Linked DNA regions of Hydrogenophilus thermoluteolus. The protein of the gene in region 1 binds, or shares a complex with, the protein of each later gene. Links are inferred from orthologs where the notes say so. Each region holds a gene or a part of one and is shown in the gene's direction. Other genes may lie near its edges. The genes, in order: tsaD and tsaE.

Region 1 (10,090 bases):
CGTGGTGGATAAGGCGCGCGCGTCCTTCGGGGGTGTCGAGTGACTCATTTTCCGTGAGCGTCTCGATCAGGTATTGGCTGAGCGTGCGGCTCTGTTGAAGGTGCTCGCGAAACGCGTCCGTGCCGACGCAGCGTACGAGGGAGTCGGGGTCTTCCCCTTCTGGCAAGAAGGCAAAGCGCAGCGTCACGCCGTCTTTGAGTGCTTCCAGGCTCTGTTCGAGCGCGCGCCATGCGGCACGGCGCCCCGCGTCGTCGCCGTCGAAACAGAAGAGGATCTCGTCGGTGAGGGTGACGAGCGTCCGGACGTGGTGCGGCGTGGCGGCAGTACCCAACACCGCAACCGCGTTGTCGATGCCGTGCTGCCAAAGCGAGACGACATCCATGTACCCTTCGGTTACGATCACGTGTCCGCGCGTGCGAATTGCGTCTCGTGCAAGCGCTAGCGCATAGAGTTCGTGGCTTTTGCTGAAGAGTGGGGTTTCAGGCGAGTTGAGGTATTTCGGTTCGCTTTGGTCGAGTACGCGGCCGCCGAAAGCGACCACCTGTCCGCGGCGGTTGTGGATCGGAAAGAGGATGCGGTGGCGAAAGCGGTCGTAGCGGCGTCCGTTGTCCTGTGCGATCACCAGGCCCGCTTTTTCCAAGAGGGGATCGTTGTAATGGGGAAAGATCGCTGCGAGCGCTTGCCAGTCGTCCGGCGCATATCCCAAGCCGAAGTGGTGGATCGCGTCACGCCCGATGCCACGGCGTTCCAGGTATCGGAGCGCTTCGGGGTGGCGTGCCAGTTGCTGCTGATAGAAGTGGGCGGCTTTTTCGAGGAGATGCAACAACTGTTCGCGTTCGTTGCGGGCCGTTTCCGCGGCTTTTGGGTCACCCGTTCGGGTTTTGGGAACGACTAAGCCGGCTTCTTGGGCGAGCGCTTCGACGGCATCGGGAAAGGAGATCCCCTCGTATTCCATCAAGAAGGTGATCGCAGTGCCGTGGGCGCCACAGCCGAAGCAGTGGTAGAACTGTTTGCTGGGTGAAACGGAAAATGAGGGGGTTTTTTCGCCGTGGAATGGGCAACAGGCAAAATAGTTCACGCCCGATTTTTTGAGTTTGATCCGCTTGCCGATGACTTCGACGATGTCGGTGCGCGCAAGAAGGGTTTCGACGAACTCAGGCGGGATCATTGCAGCGCAAAGCAAATCGCCACACTGAAGTCAGCGGCTCCTTCAGTGTGGCAGGCAGCAAAACGAAGGAAAAAAATGTGATCAGTACATTTTCGGGGGAAGCATCTGCATCCGCAGTTTTTTCTGGTAGCGTTTGATCGCGGCAGCGCGCTTGCGTTTGCGCTCTTCCGAAGGTTTTTCATAGAACTCGCGTTTGCGCAGTTCCGTCAAAATCCCCGCTTTTTCCACCAGACGCTTGAAGCGGCGGATCGCCACGTCGGCGGGTTCGTTTTCTTTGACACGCACGTAGGGCATGAATGTTTCCTCGAATCTGGTACCGGAAAGCATGCGATTATACCTGAGTGCGGCAACTGGGGGCAAGGCTTTTCACGGTGGGATTCGGTACAATCGCGGCATGAAACGGATTTTGGCGATCGAAACGTCGTGTGACGAGACCGGGGTGGCGCTTTGGGATGACGCTTCCGGGCTGGTTGCGCACGAACTGTTTTCTCAAGTGGCGTTGCACGCCCATTATGGCGGAGTGGTGCCAGAGTTGGCGTCGCGCGACCATGTGCGGCGGTTGCCGCTGCTCGTCGCGCGTGCGCTCACGCAGGCGCGCTGGACGCCGGCGGATGTGGATCTGGTCGCGTACACGGCGGGGCCCGGTTTGGCAGGCGCGCTTTTGGTGGGCGCAGCGTTTGCCGAGAGTTGGGCGTTTGCCCGCGGGGTTCCGACGATGCCGATCCACCATTTGGAAGGACATCTGCTTTCGCCGTTGATGGCTGCGCCCGATTTGGCGTTTCCGTTCGTGGCGCTCCTTGTTTCGGGCGGTCATACGCAGCTTTTGTGGGTCGAAGGCGTGGGGCGCTATCGGTTGTTGGGCGAGACGATCGATGATGCAGCGGGTGAAGCGTTCGACAAAACCGCCAAAATCCTGGGGTTGGGCTATCCGGGCGGCCCACAGTTGGCAAAACTGGCCGAGCAGGGGGATGCAACGCGCTATGCACTGCCGCGCCCGCTTATGCAGTCGTCGGAGATCGCGTTCAGTTTCAGTGGATTGAAAACCGCGGTGGCGCTTGCTGCCGAAACGATTGGCGACGACCCTCAGGCGAAGGCGGATCTGGCGGCGTCGTTTCAAGCGGCGGTGATCGACGTGTTGGTGGCTAAAACCGTGCGTTCGGTCGAGATGACGGGTGCCCGCCGTCTGGTTGCGGCGGGCGGAGTCACCGCGAATGCGCAGTTGCGCGCGCGTTTGGCGGCTGAGTTGGAGGCGCTAGGCTGTTCGGTCGTCTTTCCCCCGCCGCAGTGGTGCACCGACAATGGAGCGATGATTGCGCACGCTGCGGCGCAACGCGTCAGGTTGGGTTTTCCGGTGAAGACGGATTACCGGGTGATGATCCATCCGCGCTGGCCGTTGCCGCTTTAACGCCGATTTTCGACTCTGTCCCTTGCAAAAGATTGCGAATGTTTTGGTGGTGTCGTGCGATAAGTATCGCTGCGAGTACGGTGACGAGAGCCACTTCGGCTGGGGTGCGGTTGAGGAGCCACGCGAGCGGTGGGGTAAGGAGCGCCGCAATGAGCGCCGCCAGTGACGAGTAGCGGGAGACCACCGCGACGGTCAGCCAGATGAGCGCGGCGATGAGACCCAACAACGGTTGGATCGCCAACAGGACGCCGAGCGCGGTAGCGACCCCTTTCCCGCCCTGAAAACGAAGGAAATAGCTGAAGACGTGGCCCAGAAAAGCGCCGAGCCCTGCGGCAGCCGCCAGGGTGGGGGATTGCGTCGCAGCTTGTGCGATCAGTACCGCAGCGGCGCCTTTGCCAGCGTCACCGATGAGCGTCAAAAGCGCTGCTCCTTTGTGACCGGTGCGCAGCACATTGGTAGCGCCCGGGTTTTTCGATCCGAAAGTGCGCGGATCGGGCAAGCCGAAGAGTTTACTGGTGATCAGCGCAAAGGGAACGGATCCGAGCGCGTAGCCAAAGAGCAGCGCGAACAGGATGTGCCAACTCATCGTTAGCCGATGCGCAGCTCTTCACGCGAACGCCCAGAGGCTTCCCACTCTTGGAGCCATTTCGGTGGCAAACCGCGGCCCGTCCAACCTTTGTCGGGATCGGTAGGGTGGCGGAAGCGCCACGGCAGTTTGCGTTTCGGCGCGCTATTTTTGCGCCCCTTGCCACTCCGTTCGCGGGTCAACCGCTCCAGAAGCGTTTCAAAGGGAACGCCGAGCCGTTCGGCCATTTGCCGAACCTCTTCTTTGAGTTGTTCGAGCCGCTCATCTTGTTTTTTGACGATGGTTTTTTCGATATCTTTTTTCAGCTCTTCCAAAGCTTCGATGGAAAGGGCTTCGAGCGTTTCCAATGGGATATTGTGCAGAGCCATAGCGGAATTCCTTTTATAAATTGAACGAACGTTTCTATTTTAGCAAAACTGTTTGTTTTGACAAGCGCGTGAGGATTAGGCGCGGGGGTGGTGGCGATGGTAGAGCGCTTCGAGACGGGCGTGCGCGACATGGGTATAGATTTGTGTGGTACTGATATCGGCGTGGCCAAGTAACATCTGGACCGCGCGTAAATCGGCGCCATGATTCAATAAGTGGGTGGCAAACGCATGGCGTAGGGTATGGGGGGAAATTTTGCGCGGGTCGATCCCTGCTGCGATGGCATAGCGTTTGATCAATTGCCAACAGCGTTGCCGAGTCATCGCTCCGCCATTTTGGGTGAGAAAAAGTGCATCGGTGGTATGCGGTTTGCAGAGTTTGGGGCGCGCGTCACGCAGGTAACGGCTCAGCCATTCGCCAGCTAATTCCCCAAAAGGGATCAGCCGTTCTTTATTCCCTTTCCCCGTGGCGATGAGCCAACCTTCTTGGAGCCGCAATTGCGCCAAGTGCAATGTGACCAATTCGCCGACGCGAAGACCCGTTGCGTAGAGGAGTTCGAGTATCGCTTTGTCGCGTAAACCCAACAGGGTTTCCGGGTCCGGGGCCTGCAGCAGGTTTTCGACTTCGTTTTCGGTGAGGGTTTTGGGTAATCTGGGCGGCAAAGGCGGTTGGGTCAAAGTCAGGCATGGGTTGTGCGCCATTTTTCCTTCCCGGACGAGCCAGCCGAAAAATTTCCGCCAACAGGCGATCAGGCGCCGTTGCGAAGCTGTTTTACTGGGTTTTTCTGCCAGATAGGTGAGGAGCGTTACCGCGGTGACCGTGCGGAAAGTTTCATTGCGTTGTTCGAGCCATTGGGCAAAGCCGGTGAGGTCGTGGCGGTAACTCGCGCGGGTGTTTGCACTCAGCCCCTCTTCCCACCACAGATGGTCGATGAACGCGTCGATCCATTGTTGGGAGAGGGGGGTAAGCGTAACCGGTTTGGCGCGCGTCACGTTCGCGCGTTTTCGCGCTCGAGTAGCCATGCTTTGAGGTCGAGCCAGGCACCGGAATGACCACCGGAAAAGCCGATCAGCGCCCCGTTTTTGCCGACAACTCGGTGACAGGGAATCACGATCGGGCAGGGGTTTGCGCCACACGCGGCGCCGACCGCACGCGGGCTGGTAGACAAGTGCGCGGCAAGCGCACCGTACGTGCGTGTTTCACCGCAGGGGATGGTTCGTAACGCGTTCCAGACGCGTTGTTGAAATGGGGTCCCTTGTGGTGCAACCCGCGGCCAAAGTGGGGTTGCCGGTGCTTCGAGCCAGGTGTCGAGCCAGTGGCTGAGTTGATGAATCGCCGCAGGGGCGTTCGCTTGCGGACGAGACGGTGGAGGATCGGTGCGAAACGTAGCGGCAATCACGGTGCCGTCTTCGGTTGCCGCGATTTCCAGCCAAAAGGGGGCGAGTAGCGGCCGGGCTACAACCCACAGGGTGGCGTTGGGTTTTGGTTGGGGCGGCATCGTCGCCATCTCCGGGATCGGGTATAGCGACGATTGTACCGGTAAGGAAACGCGTCAGGAAGCGCTCCCTTTGAGGAGCTCGGTTTTGAGGGAATCTTGTGCGGGTTTCGGGCCGAGCCAGATACTCAGGAGCAGGGAAAAGAAGCCCGGTTGTTGAATCGGCTCGACCAACGGTTTGTCTTGAACGGTGATGTGCACCGTTCCGTTTTTGTCTTCGCTGATCAAAACGACGCTGTTTTCTTTGTATTCGCTGTGCGAAAGGATCGCTTGGCGCAAAGTGTCGATGCTGGCTTGATAAGCGGTGAGCGCTTCCTGCGGTTGATTCTGTTTCAGCCCTTCGATCAGCGCGTCCGCGAACGTGGCGCCCGAGAGGTCGCGCAGCAGTTGAATGCGGATCGCGCGTGGCGGGGGGCTGGTGAGCGCGGCTTCGGCCAGGGTGACCGGTTGCGGCAGATAGAGCCCCATCGCGTAGACGTGGAAGATGAACTTGCTGCGGATTCCTGCGCCATTGAGATGGAGCGGCGTGCCGTCGAGGGTGATCGATTCGGGGAAAGTGGCGCTGCCCAGCTTGATTTCCGCCTGCGCAGGGGCTGCGGCGAGCAGTACGTAAGAGAGAAATAGAGCGATGAGCGTACGAACCATTTTTCTCCTCCAACAAACGTTTGAATGAAATGGTATCGTAGCGCTCATCGTCGCGCAGGTCAACGATCCTCGCACCGGTCCAGGCTCAGCGTTTTCGCGTCAGCGGCGGATCGTGCCGTGTCCCAGTACGATCCATTTTTCGCTGGTCAGGCCTTCCAAGCCTACAGGGCCGCGCGCGTGGAATTTGTCGGTAGAGATACCGATTTCGGCACCCAATCCGTATTCGAACCCGTCGGCGAAGCGCGTCGAGGCGTTTACCATCACCGACGCGGAGTCGACTTCGCGTAAAAAGCGCATCGCCGCCGAGTAGTCTTCCGTGATGATCGCTTCGGTGTGGTGCGAGCTGTAGCGCGCGATGTGGTCGATCGCGTCATCGAGCCCGGTGACGACCCGAATCGCGAGGATCGGGGCGAGGTATTCGGTCGCCCAATCGGCCTCGGTGGCCGGTTTGAGCAGTTCGGCAGGAACTTGTGGCGCGGCATGCAAGAGGGACCACGCTTTCGGGCAACAACGCATCTCGACGCCGTGGCGCGCGAGCATCGCGCCGATCTCGGGGAGGTAGCGAGGGGCAACCGCTTCGTCGATCAAGAGCGTCTCTGCGGCGTTACAGACCCCGTAGCGGTGGGTTTTGGCGTTTTCGACGATCGGGACGACCCATTCGGGTTTCGCGGCAGCGTGCACGTAGACGTGGCAATTGCCGTCCAGGTGTTTGATCACGGGGACTTTCGCGGCTTGAGCGACCGCTTCGATGAGCCCTTTGCCGCCGCGCGGCACGATCACATCGACGTATTGCGGCGACGACACGAGGCGGGTGACGAGTTCGCGTTCGGTTCGTTCGATCACCTGCACGACCATGGCCGGGAGCTGGGCCGCAGCCAATCCTTGCTGAACGCACCGGGCGATTGCCTGGTTGCTGTGGATCGCTTCTTTCCCGCCACGAAGAATCGCCGCGTTGCCCGCTTTGAGGCAGAGAGCCGCGGCGTCGACGGTGACGTTCGGGCGCGATTCATAGATGATGCCAACCACGCCGAGCGGCACGCGCATTCGGCCCACTTGGATACCGGAGGGGCGTTGCCGAAGTTCGCGGATTTCGCCGACAGGGTCGGGTAGGTCCGCGATCTGTTCGAGCCCTTCGATCATCGCGTCGATCACTTTGGGGGAGAGCGTGAGGCGGTCGATCAGCGCGGGCGATAGGCCCGCTGCGTGCGCCGCTTGTAGGTCGTGTTCGTTAGCGGCGGTAAGGTCCGAACGCGCAGCGTCGAGCGCGTCGGCGATCGCGCGAAGCGCCGCGTTTTTCTGTGCGGTGCCCGCGCGCGCGATCGCTTGCGCGGCGGTGCGCGCGGCTTGCCCCAGACGGTCGAAATAGGCGTCGATGGTTTCGGTCATAGTGTGCTCCAGGTAACGGAAAAGTCGGCAGAGGTGCGCGTCGCGGGGTTGAGCGCGAGCGCGAGACGTTCGGCTTCGCACCAGAAGTCACCCGCTTCGACCCCTTTGGCGATCCGGTCGAGTTGTGCTACTCGGCGGAGCCACTGATGGCATTGTGCGGACTCCAATCGGGTGGCGCTGCGCAAGGCCTGCTTTTCAACAGGGCTGAAGAGTTTTTCGCTTTTCGCGATCGCATCCACCGCGCGCGGGTCCGCGGCTTCGCTTGCTCGAGCAAGCGCGCGAACGCCCGCAGCGAGCGCCCAGAGGACGAGCGCTTCGGCTACGCCTTCGTCGCGCAGCGCGGTGATCAGGCGGGCGGCGCGCGTTGCGTTGCGGGTAAGGACCGCAAGCCGCAGTTCGAACGGGTCGAAGCGGGCGACTTCGGCGACTGCTGCGCGGACCTCTGCTTCCGGTAGGGGGCCGGGTGGAAAGAGGAGGGCTAAGAGCACCAGTTGTTGTTTCGCGGCAAGCAGGTTTCCTTCACTGCATTCAGCCAAATAGGCCAAGAGTTCGCGCGAGGCATGCTGCCCTTGGGCGTGCAGCCGTTCGGCCCACCATTGGGGCAGTTGCGTGCGGCTCGGAGCTTGGGTTTCGACAAGGATCGCCCCTTTTTCGAGGGTTTGGTACCAGCGTGTCTTTTTCGTGGCCCAGTCGAGCGGGGGCAGAATCAGCAGGGTGACGGTGGCTTCCGGTGGCCGGTCGCAGAGGGCGGCAAACCAGAGGGGTGCCTCTTTGCCCTGCGGGGGGACCAGGAAGCGGAGTTCCAGCAAACGCGATTCGGCGAAGAGCGAGAGGCTCTCGGTTGCGAGTGTGAGCGTGGTGAGCGCATCCCCTTTGTCGATGACGACCCGTTCCCGCGCCGTGAACCCGGCTGCTTTGGCGTGCGTGCGAATCGCGTCGGCGGCCTCTTCGATGAGGAGCGGCTCATCGCCCGTCACCGCCCAGAGTGGGGGAAACGGGCTGCGGGTCAAGAGCTGTGGCAGGCGGGCAGCGGGATATTTCATGGTCGCGCCACAAGCCGACGGTCGACGAGCAAGAGGGCACGCCTGAGGAGTTCGCGCCGCATGTCGGTGAGAATCACCTGCTCCTCTTCAGCGCGGGCCGCGATGCGGCTGTCGTCGTAGCTGTAGTCCCGTTCGGCAACGAGGCGGGTTGGCGGCAGCCGCTCTTCGCCTGCGCGGTCGACGAGGCGAACGGTCAGGACGCTGCGCAACGCGTATTCGCGAACCGTCCCGCTGGCAGAGAGCGCGATGATCTCCCGCGCTTCTTCGAGCGGCCCCAAAACGACCGTCGCGTCCGCGGCTTTGGGGTCCGTGACCACCGTTGCCGGTGTGCCCGCGAGCATCTCGTGAACGAGCGGTTCGAGTGCTGCGGCACGGTCGAAACGGAAGTGGAGCGTGCGCTGCGCCAACCCCACGTAATGACGAGGGCGAAAACCGCACGCAGCGAGAAGAAGCGCCGGCACGAGCGCGACGCCGGTCAATACGCGGCGGCGCTGGGTCTCAAACGACGACATTGACGAGCCTTCCCGGAACGATGATCACACGCCGCGGCTCCTTCCCATCGAGTGCCGCCTGAACGAGTTCGTGCGCCAGCGTGCGTTCGCGAATCGTGGTTTCGGCGGCGTCGGACGGGACAGTGACTTTGCCGCGAGTCTTGCCGTTGATTTGCAAAACCAGTTCGATTTCGGCGACCGTGAGCGCGTCGGAATCGACTTCGGGCCACGGGGCGTCGAGCAGCGATGTGCCGAAGCCGCATTCGCGCCACAGGATCTCGGTGACGTGCGGGGTGATCGGTGCGAGCACTCTGAGGAGAATCGAGAACCCTTCGTGCGCGAGCGCCGCGCGTTCGGTTGCGTCACCATCGGGCAGGCGCTCGAGCAGGTTGAGCATTTTCATCGTCGCGGCTGCGACGGTATTGAATTGGAGTTTCGCCAGGTCACGGTTCGCCTGTTCCAGGATGAGGTGCAATTCGCGCCGTGCCGCAGCCAGGGGCGCGGCAAGTTGCCGCAGCGCCGAGCTGCGCGCCTCAGCGGTCGTGGGAAGCTGGGGCGCGATTTCGTTGCGGTAGCGAACGCCGAACGCCCAAACACGGCGCAAGAAGCGATGTGCCCCTTCGACGCCCGCATCGGACCATTCGAGCTGCGCTTCCGGCGGCGCGGCGAAGATGATGAAGAAGCGCGCGGTGTCGGCGCCGTATTGGTCGATGAGGGCTTGTGGGTCGACACCGTTGTTTTTGGACTTCGACATCTTCTCGATGCCGCCGATGGTGACCGGTTTGCCATCGACGCGGTGTACCGCGGAGATCGGTCGACCTTTGCTGTCGCGTTCCAGGATCACGTCGGCCGGATTGATCCAGGTTTTTTTGCCGGTTGTCGGGTCTTCGCGGTAGAAGGTTTCGGCAACGACCATCCCCTGTGTCAAGAGGTTGGTGAAGGGTTCCGAAAAGGGGATGAGCCCGAGGTCCCGCATCGCACGGGTGAAGAAGCGAGAATAGAGTAGGTGCAGGATCGCGTGCTCGATTCCGCCGATGTATTGGTCGACGGGCATCCAGTACTTGACCCGGTCGTCGACCATCGCCTGGTCGTTGTCGGGACAACAGTAACGCAGGAAATACCAACTCGATTCGACGAAGGTGTCCATCGTGTCGGTTTCCCGCCGTGCGGGTCGCCCGCATTCGGGGCAGGGGACGTTGACCCAGTCGGCGAGTTCAGCTAGCGGTGAGCCGCGACCGGTGATCTCGACCGATTCGGGCAGAACGACGGGGAGTTGTTCGTCGGGGACGAGTACCTCACCGCAGTGGTCGCAGTGAATCACCGGAATTGGGCAACCCCAGTAGCGTTGGCGTGAGATCCCCCAATCGCGCAAGCGATATTGGACCCGCTGCTGACCCAGCCCTTTTTCCGCGAGCGCGGCGATGATGGCGTCGAACGCTTGCTCCGACGTGAGCCCGGTGAAGGGGCCGGAGTCGACCAGTGTCCCTTTGGCCGCAAAGGTCTCT
Region 2 (10,636 bases), 1.3 Mb from region 1 along the record:
CTGGCGACCCCCTCCGCCCCTTGGCTCGCGCTTGCTGGCGGGTTGGGCTTTTTCTTGCTGGGTCTCGAGCTCCTCACCGACGGCCTTCGCCTGGCCGCAGGTCCCAACCTCCAGCGCCTGCTCAGTCGTGCAACCGATACCCGGTGGCGTGGGCTTGGTACCGGCATCCTCATCACCGCGCTCGTCCAATCGTCGTCACTCGTTACTTTTGCCACGATCGGTTTCGTCAATGCTGGCCTGCTCACCCTCCACCAATCCCTGTGGGTCATCTTTGGCGCCAACATCGGAACGACCGTCACCGGCTGGCTCGTCACCTTGGTCGGCTTCGAGTGGGCGCTCGAATCGTGGGCGTTGCCGCTTGTTGCAATCGGCGCGTTTTTCCACCTGACCGGCAAGAACACCCGCCGCGGCGCGCTTGGGTTGGCATTGGCCGGCTTCGGTCTGCTGATCACCGCGATCGATCTTCTCAAGAGCGGTTTGGGGGGTGCCGCTGCGCACGTGACCCTTCCCATCGGCGACGGGCCGCTCCTGCGGTTGGCGCAAACCGGCGCTGGGTTTCTGCTCACCGTCCTGCTCTTCTCCTCGAGCGCTGCTACGGCGCTCATCCTCACTGCAATCCACAGCGGCCTCATCGACCTCTCGAGCGCAGCGGCGATGGTGATCGGCGCGAACCTCGGCACCAGCGTCAAAGCCTTCCTGGCCGCAATCGGCGCAACGGCGAACGCCAAACGCGCCGCAGCCGCCCACATCCTCTTCAACACCCTTACCGCAGTAGTCGCATTCCTCATCCTCCCTGCCCTGGTTACCGTGACCACCGCGCTCACTGCGTGGAGCGGAGCCGAACGCGACCCTGCGATCGCGATCGCGCTATTCCACACCCTGTTCAACGTCCTGGGTGTCGTTCTGATCTGGCCACTCGCCAACCCGATGGCCGCTTGGCTGCAACGTCACTTCCGTACGCGCGAAGAAGACGAAGCGCAACCCCGCTACCTCGACCACACGCTCGTCACCATCCCTGACCTGGCACTCTCTGCGCTCCAACACGAACTGGTGCGTCTGCGCGACATGGCCTCAGCGATCCTCGAACGGGCGATCGTCGGAACCGTACCCGACCCAACCGCGGTCCATGCGGTGCGAACCCTCACCCACGCAATCGCCCGCTTCATCGCCGCAATGAACCAAGGAACGCTCACACCGCAATTGATCGACACCAGCGAACGGCTCTTGCGTGTGGCTCGCTACTATGAAAGCGCGGCGCGGTTTGCCGAAGAGGGTGCGCACGCTTGGGGCGAATACGACGAACGCGACCCGTCCGTGATGGCCGCATGGGAACGCTTTCGCACCGCGGCGCTGGCGCTGCTCCCCACCGCCCGCAATGCCCCCCACGATGCAGCCACTGTGGGGAAATCCGACGACGACACGATGGAAGCGGCCTACCAAGACCTCAAAGCGGCGCTCCTTGCCGCCGGAAGCCGTGGTGCACTCTCCATCGCCGCAATGGACGCGCAACTGCGCGCAGCAAGCGCGATCCACCGTGGTCTGCAACAACTACGCAAAGGCATCACGCGCACACCCCCACCCCTCACACCGCAAAAAACGCCACATACCTGACCCAGCCGCACACGTTCTCGACTTCGCGCGTTTTTGTCTCTTATGTCTTATATAAGATACTTGACGCGGCGCAGCAAGCACGGTATCATCAATCCCGTCGCCACTTGGCACATTCGTAACCGAAAGGACGCAATCATGGACCGTCAACAGCAGATCGAAGCGATCAAAAAAGATTGGGCCGAAAACCCGCGCTGGAAAGGGATCACCCGCACCTACACCGCCGAAGACGTCGTGCGTCTGCGCGGTTCGGTGACACCGGAATACACCTTCGCGCGCATGGGCGCAGAAAAACTCTGGAAATTGCTCCACACTGAGCCCTACATCAACGCGCTCGGGGCGCTCACCGGCGGCCAAGCCATGCAACAGGTCAAAGCCGGGATCAAAGCGATTTACCTCTCCGGCTGGCAAGTTGCCGCGGACAACAACGAATACCGCGCGATGTACCCCGACCAGTCGCTCTACCCGGTGAACTCGGTGCCGGTGGTCGTCGAACGCATCAACAACGCGTTCAAACGTGCCGACGAGATCCAATGGGCCAAAGGGCTCAACCCAGGTGACGAAGGGTGGATCGACTATTTTGCCCCGATCGTCGCCGACGCCGAAGCGGGCTTCGGTGGCGTGCTCAACGCCTTCGAACTGATGAAAGCCATGATCCGTGCAGGTGCTGCCGGTGTACACTTCGAAGACCAGCTCGCCAGCGTCAAGAAGTGCGGCCACATGGGCGGGAAAGTGCTCGTCCCCACCTCCGAAGCGGTGCAGAAACTGATCGCCGCGCGGCTCGCTGCGGACGTCTGCGGCGTGCCCACGCTGGTGATTGCGCGTACCGACGCCGAAGCCGCCGACCTGCTCACCTCGGACCACGACGAATACGACAAACCGTTCCTCACCGGCGAGCGCACCGCCGAAGGGTTCTACCGCACCAAGAAGGGGCTTGAGCAAGCAGTGGCGCGCGCACTCGCTTACGCGCCGTACGCCGACCTCGTCTGGTGCGAAACCGGTACGCCCGACCTCGAATTCGCGAAGCAATTCGCCGAAGCGGTGCATGCCAAGTTCCCGGGCAAGATGCTCGCGTACAACTGCTCGCCGTCGTTCAACTGGAAGAAGAACCTCGACGACACCACGATCGCCAAATTCCAACGCGAACTCGGCGCGATGGGGTACAAGTTCCAGTTCATCACGCTCGCCGGCGTCCACAGCATGTGGTACAACATGTTCGACCTGGCGTACGACTACGCCCGTCGCGGCATGAGCGCTTACGTCGAAAAAGTGCAAGAACCCGAATTCGCTGCCCGCGAACGCGGTTACACCTTTGTCGCCCACCAAGCCGAAGTGGGTACCGGTTACTTCGACGACGTCACCACGGTCATTCAAGGGGGTCAGTCGAGCGTCACCGCGCTCACCGGTTCCACCGAAGAAGAGCAGTTCCACTGATCAGCCCGTGAGAGGCACGGCATGGCGCGATCCCTGCATCGCCCATGCCAGAGGGAGACAAAAACGGTTGGGTAGCCCAAGTGGCTACCCTTTTTCTTGTCCGCGCGAAATGCGCGCCGCAGATGGACAAATCGACACGAACTCAGTATCCTTCCACCAAGTACGGCCACACCAAGGAGACCTTACCCCAATGATCACCCTCGAAACCCGAGACAATCGCGTCGAAGCCACTGTCTTTGGCGAATTTACCCTTGCCGACTTTCGTGCATTCGAAGAGCAGATCGAATACGCGAACCGCTTCCACGGCCCGGTTCGGCTCCTTCTCGACCTGCGCCAGATGATCTCCTACACCATCGATGTGGCGTGGGAAGAGCTCAAATTCACCCGCGCACACCCCGACGCGTTCGACCGCATCGCGATTCTCACCGACGACGATTGGCTCATGTGGATCGCCTGGATCGAGCGCTTCTTCGTCCATGCCGAGATCCGCACCTTCACCGATGAAGACGCCGCGCGCGCCTGGCTCGACGAACCCGCGACAAACGCTGCGGATTGACCGAAACGCACATGACCGCGATGAACCTTTTTCCCGCTACCGTGATCGATAGCGGCGAGCGCTCGCTCTAGCGTCACCGCGTGCCACAACCTGCTGGCAATGACGCATGCCGGGTTGCCATTCGGCCAGTTGTACGCCGGTTCGTGGAGCGAATGGTGCGCCGACCCTGCGCGCCCCGTCGCACGAACCCCATCCTGATCCCTCACCCTTCCAACACCACGCGCGAGACTTCCGGCAGCGACCGTGCCAAGAAGCGCTCGGCAAGTGTATGAAACCGCGGCGGCTTGTCCGAAACATAGAAGCGATGCTGTGGCGCAGCCGCTTCACGGCGCAGGAGCGCCTGTTCCGCCAGCACCTGCGCAGCGGCTTCGGCAACGGCCACGGCCGAATCGATCAACGCCACCTCCGGCCCGGCAACGCGGCGCAACAGCGGTTTGAGCAACGGGTAGTGCGTACATCCCAAAACCAGGGTATCCACTGATTCGGAGGCGAGCGGCGCCAAATATTCCCGTGCCACCTGTTCGGTAACCGGATGATCGACCCACCCCTCCTCGACCAACGGAACGAAGAGCGGGCACGCCCACGCATGCACCCGCACGTCGGGTGCGTACGCATGGATCCGTCGCGCGTACGCGCCGCTATCCACAGTCGCCATCGTGCCGATCACCGCAACAGCCCGGCGCCGCGTCATCTCCGCAGCCGCCCGTGCCCCGGCGTCGATCACGTCGAGCACCGGCACGCCGGCCGCCAAACCCGCTACTGTGTCCGCAGCGACCGCGGCCATCGAATTGCACGCGATGATGAGGAGCTTCACCTCTTGCTGCAACAAAAAGCGGGTGATTTCCGCAGCATACCGCCGGATGGTCTGCGCCGACTTCACCCCATAGGGCACGCGCGCGGTGTCACCGAAATAGACGATCGCTTCATTAGGCAGCCGCTCCATCACCGCCCGCGCCACCGTTAGCCCCCCAACCCCCGAATCGAAGATACCGATCGGTGCATTGCTCACCGGTTGCCTGCCCATCGTCTGCGCCATCGCCCCGCGTCACTAAGCAAATGGAACGGATTGTACCGTACCACCCTGGCCGCGATGGCGCGCCAGCGCCCACTGGACGTGTTCGCGCACCAGCGGCGACGGGTCGTCGGCGCGCTGCCTGAGCGCCGCCACCACATCTGGGGTCGTCGGGGCGTTACCCAACGCCACGGCCAAATTGCGCAACCAACGCGGATAGCCGATGCGCCGAATCGGAGAACCCGCGAAACGATCCAGGAATTCGTGTTCGCGCCAAGCAAACAGTTCGACCAACCGCGGCGCATCGAGCCCATGCCGCGGCTGAAAGTCGGAGCATTGTGACGGCGTCGCGAAACGATTCCACGGACAGACCAATTGGCAATCGTCGCAGCCATAGATTCGGTTGCCAACGAGCGGCCGCAGTGACTCCGGAATCGATCCAGGATGTTCGATCGTCAGGTACGAAATGCAGCGCCGCGCATCCACCGTGTAGGGCGCGACGATCGCCTGCGTTGGACACGCGGTGAGACAACGCACGCATCGCCCACAATGCGCACGTTGCGGCGCGTCGACCGGCAACGGCAGGTTGGTGACCAGTTCGCCCAGAAAAAAGTAGGACCCTTCGCGTGTCAGCAACAGCGTATGCTTTCCGCGCCACCCCAAACCCGCGCGCGCGGCGAGCGCCACCTCCCATATCGGCGCCGAATCGACGAAGACCCGCCCTTGGTGTTCTGGCGCCAACGTTTTCAGGACGTTTTCCAGTTTCGCCAAGCGGGCGCGCACCACCTTGTGGTAATCTCGGCCCAGCGCATACCGCGAAATATAGGCGCGCGACGGGTCGGAGAGCACCGCTTCGGCCGGCGCCGCCTGCTCGGGCCAGTAGGGAAAACGCAACGAGACGACGCGCTGCGCGCCTGGAACGAGCGCGGCGGGGCGCGCGCGCAGCGTCCCCCACTTTGCCATATAATCCATCTCGCCGTGGTACCCTTCGCGCAACCACGCAAGGAGTTTCGGCTCTTCCGCGGAGAGGTCGACGTCGCTCACCGCCATCGCGGCAAACCCGAGCGACTCCGCCGCGCGCCACAACGCTGCTTTGATCTGTGCCCAATCGCGAACCGTTCCTGCCATCGACACCCATCGCCCCCATGAATACCGACGCCTCTTTTACCACAACCGCGCACCTCGAAAACGAAGCCGAAACCGGCGCGTTCGCGCGACGCGTTGCCCCCTGCTTCGTCGCGACCCGCGGCATCGTCACGCTGACCGGGCCGCTGGGTGCCGGCAAGACCACCTTCGTACGGGCACTCCTCAACGCGCTCGGCCATCACGGACCGGTCAAAAGTCCCACCTATACCTTGGTCGAACCCTACCCAGATCTCGCTGTTCCAGTTTATCATTTCGACTACTACCGGTTCGCCGACCCCGAAGAGTTCCGCTGGGGCGGCTTCGACGAATACTTTCAACCGGAAAACCTCTGCTTAGTGGAATGGCCCGAAAAAGCGCACCCCTACCTACCGAGCCCCGACTGGCAGGTTCGGATCGCGATCGAAGCGACGGGCAGTCGGCTGCTGACCCTGGGCGCCTGCTCGACTGCGGCGAAGCGGCAGTGGCCAGCGCTCGGCTAGCCACCCCCGCAGCCGCGTTGTCCCGCGTCCAAGCGGCACGCCGCGCCTTTCTCTCCCGCGCCACGCTCCTTGCGGCATTCACTTGGCTGCCGACACGCCTCATCGCCGCGTCGCCACCCCGTATCGTCGCCGTTCGCGCTTGGCCCGCAGAGGAATACACACGCGTCACGCTCGAAGCCAGCGCCGCACTCGAACACGAAGCATTCTTACTAGAAAATCCACTGCGCCTCGTGATCGACCTCAAAGGGGTGGTCGTCCAAACGATTTTGCGTGCCCTTGCAGAACATATCGCACCCGACGACCCCTATATCGCCGCGGTCCGCGTCGGGCAGTTCACCCCAGAGACCACCCGCATCGTCTTCGACCTGAAGCAAGCAGTCGTCCCGCAGATCTTCCTTCTCGACCCCATCGATCCCTATCAATACCGCCTGGTAATCGACCTCTATCCCGAAAAACCGCAAGACCCCGTCGCGCGGCTCTTGGCCGAACTCGACAAACGGCAGCGGACGGAAAGTGACACGCCGGTCCTCAGCGAAACGCCCCCGCGGCGACCCGCCGAAACCCAAGCGAACCGGGCAACCAACCCGCGTAAGCCACAACCGAAACCACCGGAACAGGACGCCCCATACGTGATCGTCCTCGACCCCGGGCACGGCGGCGAAGACCCCGGCGCGATCGGTCGTCACGGTACCCGGGAAAAGGACGTGGTGTTGGCGGTGGCGCGGCGCGCCAAGAAGCGGTTCGACGACGACCCGAAAACGCGCGCGGTGCTCACGCGCAGCGGTGACTACTTCATCGCGTTGGGGGAAAGGGTGAACCGCGCCCGGCGCGCCCAAGCCGACCTCTTCGTCTCGATCCACGCCGACGCCTTCGTGCGCCCCGACGTCGCCGGGAGCTCGGTCTATGCCCTCAGCGACCGCGGTGCCTCGAGCACCGCAGCGAAGTGGCTCGCGCAAAAAGAGAACCAATCCGACCTCATCGGCGGCGTCCAATTGGCAGCGCGCAGCGACCATGTCGCCGCTACGCTCCTCGACCTCTCGATCACCGCAACCCGCACCGACTCGTTGCGCCTCGCGCAAGCGGTGCTCGCCGAGCTCGCGCGCGTAAGCCCCCCCCACCGCCCCGAGGTCGAAACCGCGAATTTCGCAGTCCTGCGTAACCCCGACGTCCCGTCGGTACTCGTCGAGCTGGCGTTCATCTCCAATCCCACCGAAGAACGGCGACTAAAGAGTGCAGACTACCAAGAACAGCTCGCTGAAGCGATCTACCGCGGCGTGAAGCGCTACCTCGAACGCCACGCGCCGCGTCCTCGTGCGTTGATGCTCGCCGCCAAGAGCCGCGACCCCGCAAGTTGATCTGCGGAATACCGGTATAATTGGGCGTTTTCCGAAAGCAGACTCAGAGGACGATGCGCATCCTGCGGGGCCATGCGCCCAGCCTTGCACCGACCGCGCTCACCGTCGGCAATTTCGATGGCGTCCATCGCGGACACCAGGCGTTGTTGCGCCTGGTCTGCGACCGTGCGGTAGCACGACAACTCACCCCTGCGGTGCTCACCTTCGAACCCCACCCGCGCGAGCGGTTGGCACCGACCAGTGCCCCCCCGCGTCTCACCCCGCTGCGCGACAAAGCAGCGCTGCTTGCGCGGGAAGGGATCGCGCAGCTGCACATCCTCCCCTTTACCCGCCGTATCGCACAGTGGTCGCCAGAGGCGTTCATCGCGTTCATGGTCGAACGTCTCATGGTTCGCCATTTGATCGTCGGCGACGATTTTCGCTTCGGCGCCCATCGCGCCGGCACGTTGGAAACCTTGCTCGACGCCGGAGAGCGCTTCGGCTTTACCGTCGAAGCGATGTCGACCCTTACGTTAGGCCCCGAACGCATCAGCTCGAGCGCCGTGCGCACCGCGCTCGATGCGGGCAACGTCGAACACGCCGCGCTGCTGCTTGGGCGTTGGTACGCGGTCACCGGACGCGTCCACCCGGGCGCCCAACTCGGCCGCCAAATCGGTGTTCCGACGATGAACCTACGGATCGCACCACGGCAAGCGCTTCCTTCGGGCGTTTTCGTCGGCTGGGTCACCGGTCTGGGCAATCGGCCTGAACCGGCGGTGATCAACGTCGGCGTACGCCCGACCGTCACGCAGCGCCACCCAGCCGATCGCGCATCCTGCCCTCTGCTCTCCCCCACACTGGAGGCGCACCTCCTCGATTGGCACGGTGACGCATACGGCAAGCGGATCACCGTCCATTTCGCCGCCAAACTGCGGAACGAACAGCGCTTCCCGTCGCTTGCCGCGCTCACGACACAAATCCACGACGACATCGCCGCGGCGCGACGCTGGCACGCAACGCACCCCACGCAATACCCATTGGATTAGGAGTCGATCGATGGCTAACGGAAAGGGCTACCGCCAAACCCTCAACCTCCCCGACACGCCGTTCCCCATGCGCGGCGACCTCGCGAAACGTGAACCGGGTTGGGTCGCGGCGTGGCAAAAGCAAAAACGCTACGAGCAGATCCGCGAACGGTGTCGCGGCCGCACGAAAAAGTTCGTCCTTCACGACGGCCCGCCGTACGCGAACGGGGATATCCATATCGGCCACGCGGTCAATAAAATCCTCAAAGACATCATCGTCCGCTCGAAAACGCTTGCTGGATACGACGCCCCCTACGTTCCCGGGTGGGACTGCCATGGGCTGCCCATCGAACACCAGATCGAAAAACGGTACGGGCGCGGCCTACCCGGCAGCGAAGTGCGGCGGCTGTGCCGCGAATTCGCAGCAGAACAGGTCGAACGGCAAAAGCGCGACTTCATCCGCTTGGGCGTACTCGGGGACTGGGACAACCCCTACCTCACCATGAACTACGCCAACGAAGCGAACGAAATTCGCGCGCTCGCCCGCCTGGTCGACGCCGGTTTCGTCGTGCGCGGTCTCAAACCGGTGCATTGGTGCTTCGACTGCGGGTCGGCGCTCGCGGAAGCGGAGATCGAGTACGAAGAGCGCACCTCTCCGGCAATCGACGTCGCGTTCCCCCTCGACCCGGCGGAACAGGCGCGTGTGGCGCAAGCGTTTGGCCTTGCCGAAGCGCCGCAGCAGCCGATCTTTGCCGTGATCTGGACCACCACCCCCTGGACGATCCCGGCGAACCAGGCACTCAACGTCCATCCCGAATACCGGTACGAACTCGTCGCCACCCCGAAAGGGTGCCTGATCCTGGCCGCCGAACTGAAGGATGCGGCGCTCGCGCGCTTCGGCTTTGCCGCCTCAGAAGTCGAAACGCTCGGCGCGTGTCAGGGGGCGGCGCTTGCGCGCGTCACGTTCCGCCATCCGCTCTATGATCGCGCTTCGCCCGTCCTGCCCGACACCTACGTCGAGCTCGCCACCGGTACCGGCATCGTCCATTCGGCCCCCGCCTATGGGGAAGACGATTTCCGCGTCTGGATCGCCGCGGGGTTCCCCCAAGAGGCGATCCTCACTCCGGTTCAAGGCGACGGGCGCTTCGCCCCTGATCTGCCGGAATTCGGCGGCCTTTCCGTCTGGGAAGCAAACCCGAAGATCGTCGCCGCGCTCGAAGCCGCCGGGGCGCTGCTTGCGCACGCGCCGATCCGCCACAGTTACCCACACTGTTGGCGCCACAAAACGCCGACGATCTTCCGTGCCACCAACCAGTGGTTCGTCGCGATGGACCTGCCTCGCCCCGATCCCCTGCGCGACAACCACCCCACCACGTTGCGCGACCGGGCGCTTGCCGGCGTCGATGCCACCCGCTTCTACCCCGCTTGGGGTAAACAACGGCTGCACGCGATGATCGCGAACCGTCCCGACTGGTGCATCTCACGACAGCGCCACTGGGGCGTCCCGATCCCCTTCTTCGTCCACAAGCAGACCGGAGCGCTTCACCCGCGCACCGTCGAACTCATGGAAGCGGTTGCGCAACGCGTGGAACAGGAGGGCATCGAAGCGTGGTTTGCACTCGACCCTGCAGAGCTTCTGGGAGACGAAGCGCGCGACTACGAAAAAGTCACCGACACCCTCGACGTCTGGTTCGACTCCGGCACCACGCACCTGCACGTCTTGCGTGGCTCCCATCCCGAGCTCGGCCACCCTGCGGCGATGTACCTCGAAGGGTCCGACCAGCACCGCGGGTGGTTCCACTCGTCGCTCCTCACCGGTTGTGCGATCGACGGTCGCCCCCCTTACGACGCGCTCCTCACCCACGGCTTCGTCGTCGACGGGCAAGGGCGCAAGATGAGCAAATCGCGCGGCAACGTCGTCGCGCCGCAAGAGGTGTGTGACACCCTCGGCGCCGACATCTTGCGCCTCTGGGTCGCCAGCACCGACTATTCCGGTGAGCTCACCATCTCGAAAGAGATCCTGCAACGGGTCGTCGAAGTCT

What was found.
Region 2: the proteins of tsaD (region 1) and tsaE are in contact, whole or in part, in a crystal structure (PDB 6N9A), measured with the Thermotoga maritima proteins. The link is inferred for Hydrogenophilus thermoluteolus from one-to-one orthologs. Residues at the interface, in WP_004082750.1 of Thermotoga maritima: Cys10, Asp11, Arg49, His50, Leu82, Gly84, Gly135, Gly136, Glu154, Thr155, Leu156, Asp157, Asp158, Ser159, Glu162, Asp165, Lys166, Arg169, Leu170, Tyr175, Lys213, Thr214, Leu217, Tyr218, Gln221, Arg222, Asn324; in WP_004082108.1 of Thermotoga maritima: Leu37, Gly38, Lys46, Lys57, Val59, Lys60, Ser61, Thr63, Phe64, Thr65, Leu66, Met67, Val69, Pro71, Tyr82, Arg83, Leu84, Asp86, Asp88, Phe89, Asp93, Ile128, Asp130, Glu131, Arg134.

Annotation. Positions count from the first base shown.
Region 1 is NZ_AP018558.1:1,653,621-1,663,710, reverse strand. What follows is about bases 643-3,567. They hold tsaD (tRNA (adenosine(37)-N6)-threonylcarbamoyltransferase complex transferase subunit TsaD), read left to right. Parts: upstream 643-1,562; coding sequence 1,563-2,573; downstream 2,574-3,567. Other genes in these bases: HPTL_RS08050 (H-NS histone family protein), read right to left, coding at 3,162-3,527; plsY (glycerol-3-phosphate 1-O-acyltransferase PlsY), read right to left, coding at 2,503-3,159; rpsU (30S ribosomal protein S21), read right to left, coding at 1,250-1,462; dnaG (DNA primase), read right to left, coding at 643-1,168. Also shown: more of dnaG, read right to left, coding at 1-642; site-specific tyrosine recombinase XerD, read right to left, coding at 3,603-4,517; HPTL_RS08040 (methylated-DNA--[protein]-cysteine S-methyltransferase), read right to left, coding at 4,514-5,023; HPTL_RS08035 (chalcone isomerase family protein), read right to left, coding at 5,078-5,665; HPTL_RS08030 (glutamate-5-semialdehyde dehydrogenase), read right to left, coding at 5,765-7,051; holA (DNA polymerase III subunit delta), read right to left, coding at 7,048-8,094; HPTL_RS08020 (LPS-assembly lipoprotein LptE), read right to left, coding at 8,091-8,606; leuS (leucine--tRNA ligase), read right to left, coding at 8,593-10,090.
Region 2 is NZ_AP018558.1:362,378-373,013, reverse strand. What follows is about bases 4,544-7,495. They hold tsaE (tRNA (adenosine(37)-N6)-threonylcarbamoyltransferase complex ATPase subunit type 1 TsaE), read left to right. Parts: upstream 4,544-5,755; coding sequence 5,756-6,235; downstream 6,236-7,495. Other genes in these bases: HPTL_RS01670 (N-acetylmuramoyl-L-alanine amidase), read left to right, coding at 6,217-7,495; queG (tRNA epoxyqueuosine(34) reductase QueG), read right to left, coding at 4,647-5,738; murI (glutamate racemase), read right to left, coding at 4,544-4,634. Also shown: HPTL_RS01705 (Na/Pi cotransporter family protein), read left to right, coding at 1-1,611; aceA (isocitrate lyase), read left to right, coding at 1,747-3,042; HPTL_RS01695 (SpoIIAA family protein), read left to right, coding at 3,233-3,598; more of murI, read right to left, coding at 3,801-4,543; more of HPTL_RS01670, read left to right, coding at 7,496-7,590; HPTL_RS01665 (bifunctional riboflavin kinase/FAD synthetase), read left to right, coding at 7,644-8,615; ileS (isoleucine--tRNA ligase), read left to right, coding at 8,626-10,636. UniProt on the Escherichia coli protein: Required for the formation of a threonylcarbamoyl group on adenosine at position 37 (t(6)A37) in tRNAs that read codons beginning with adenine.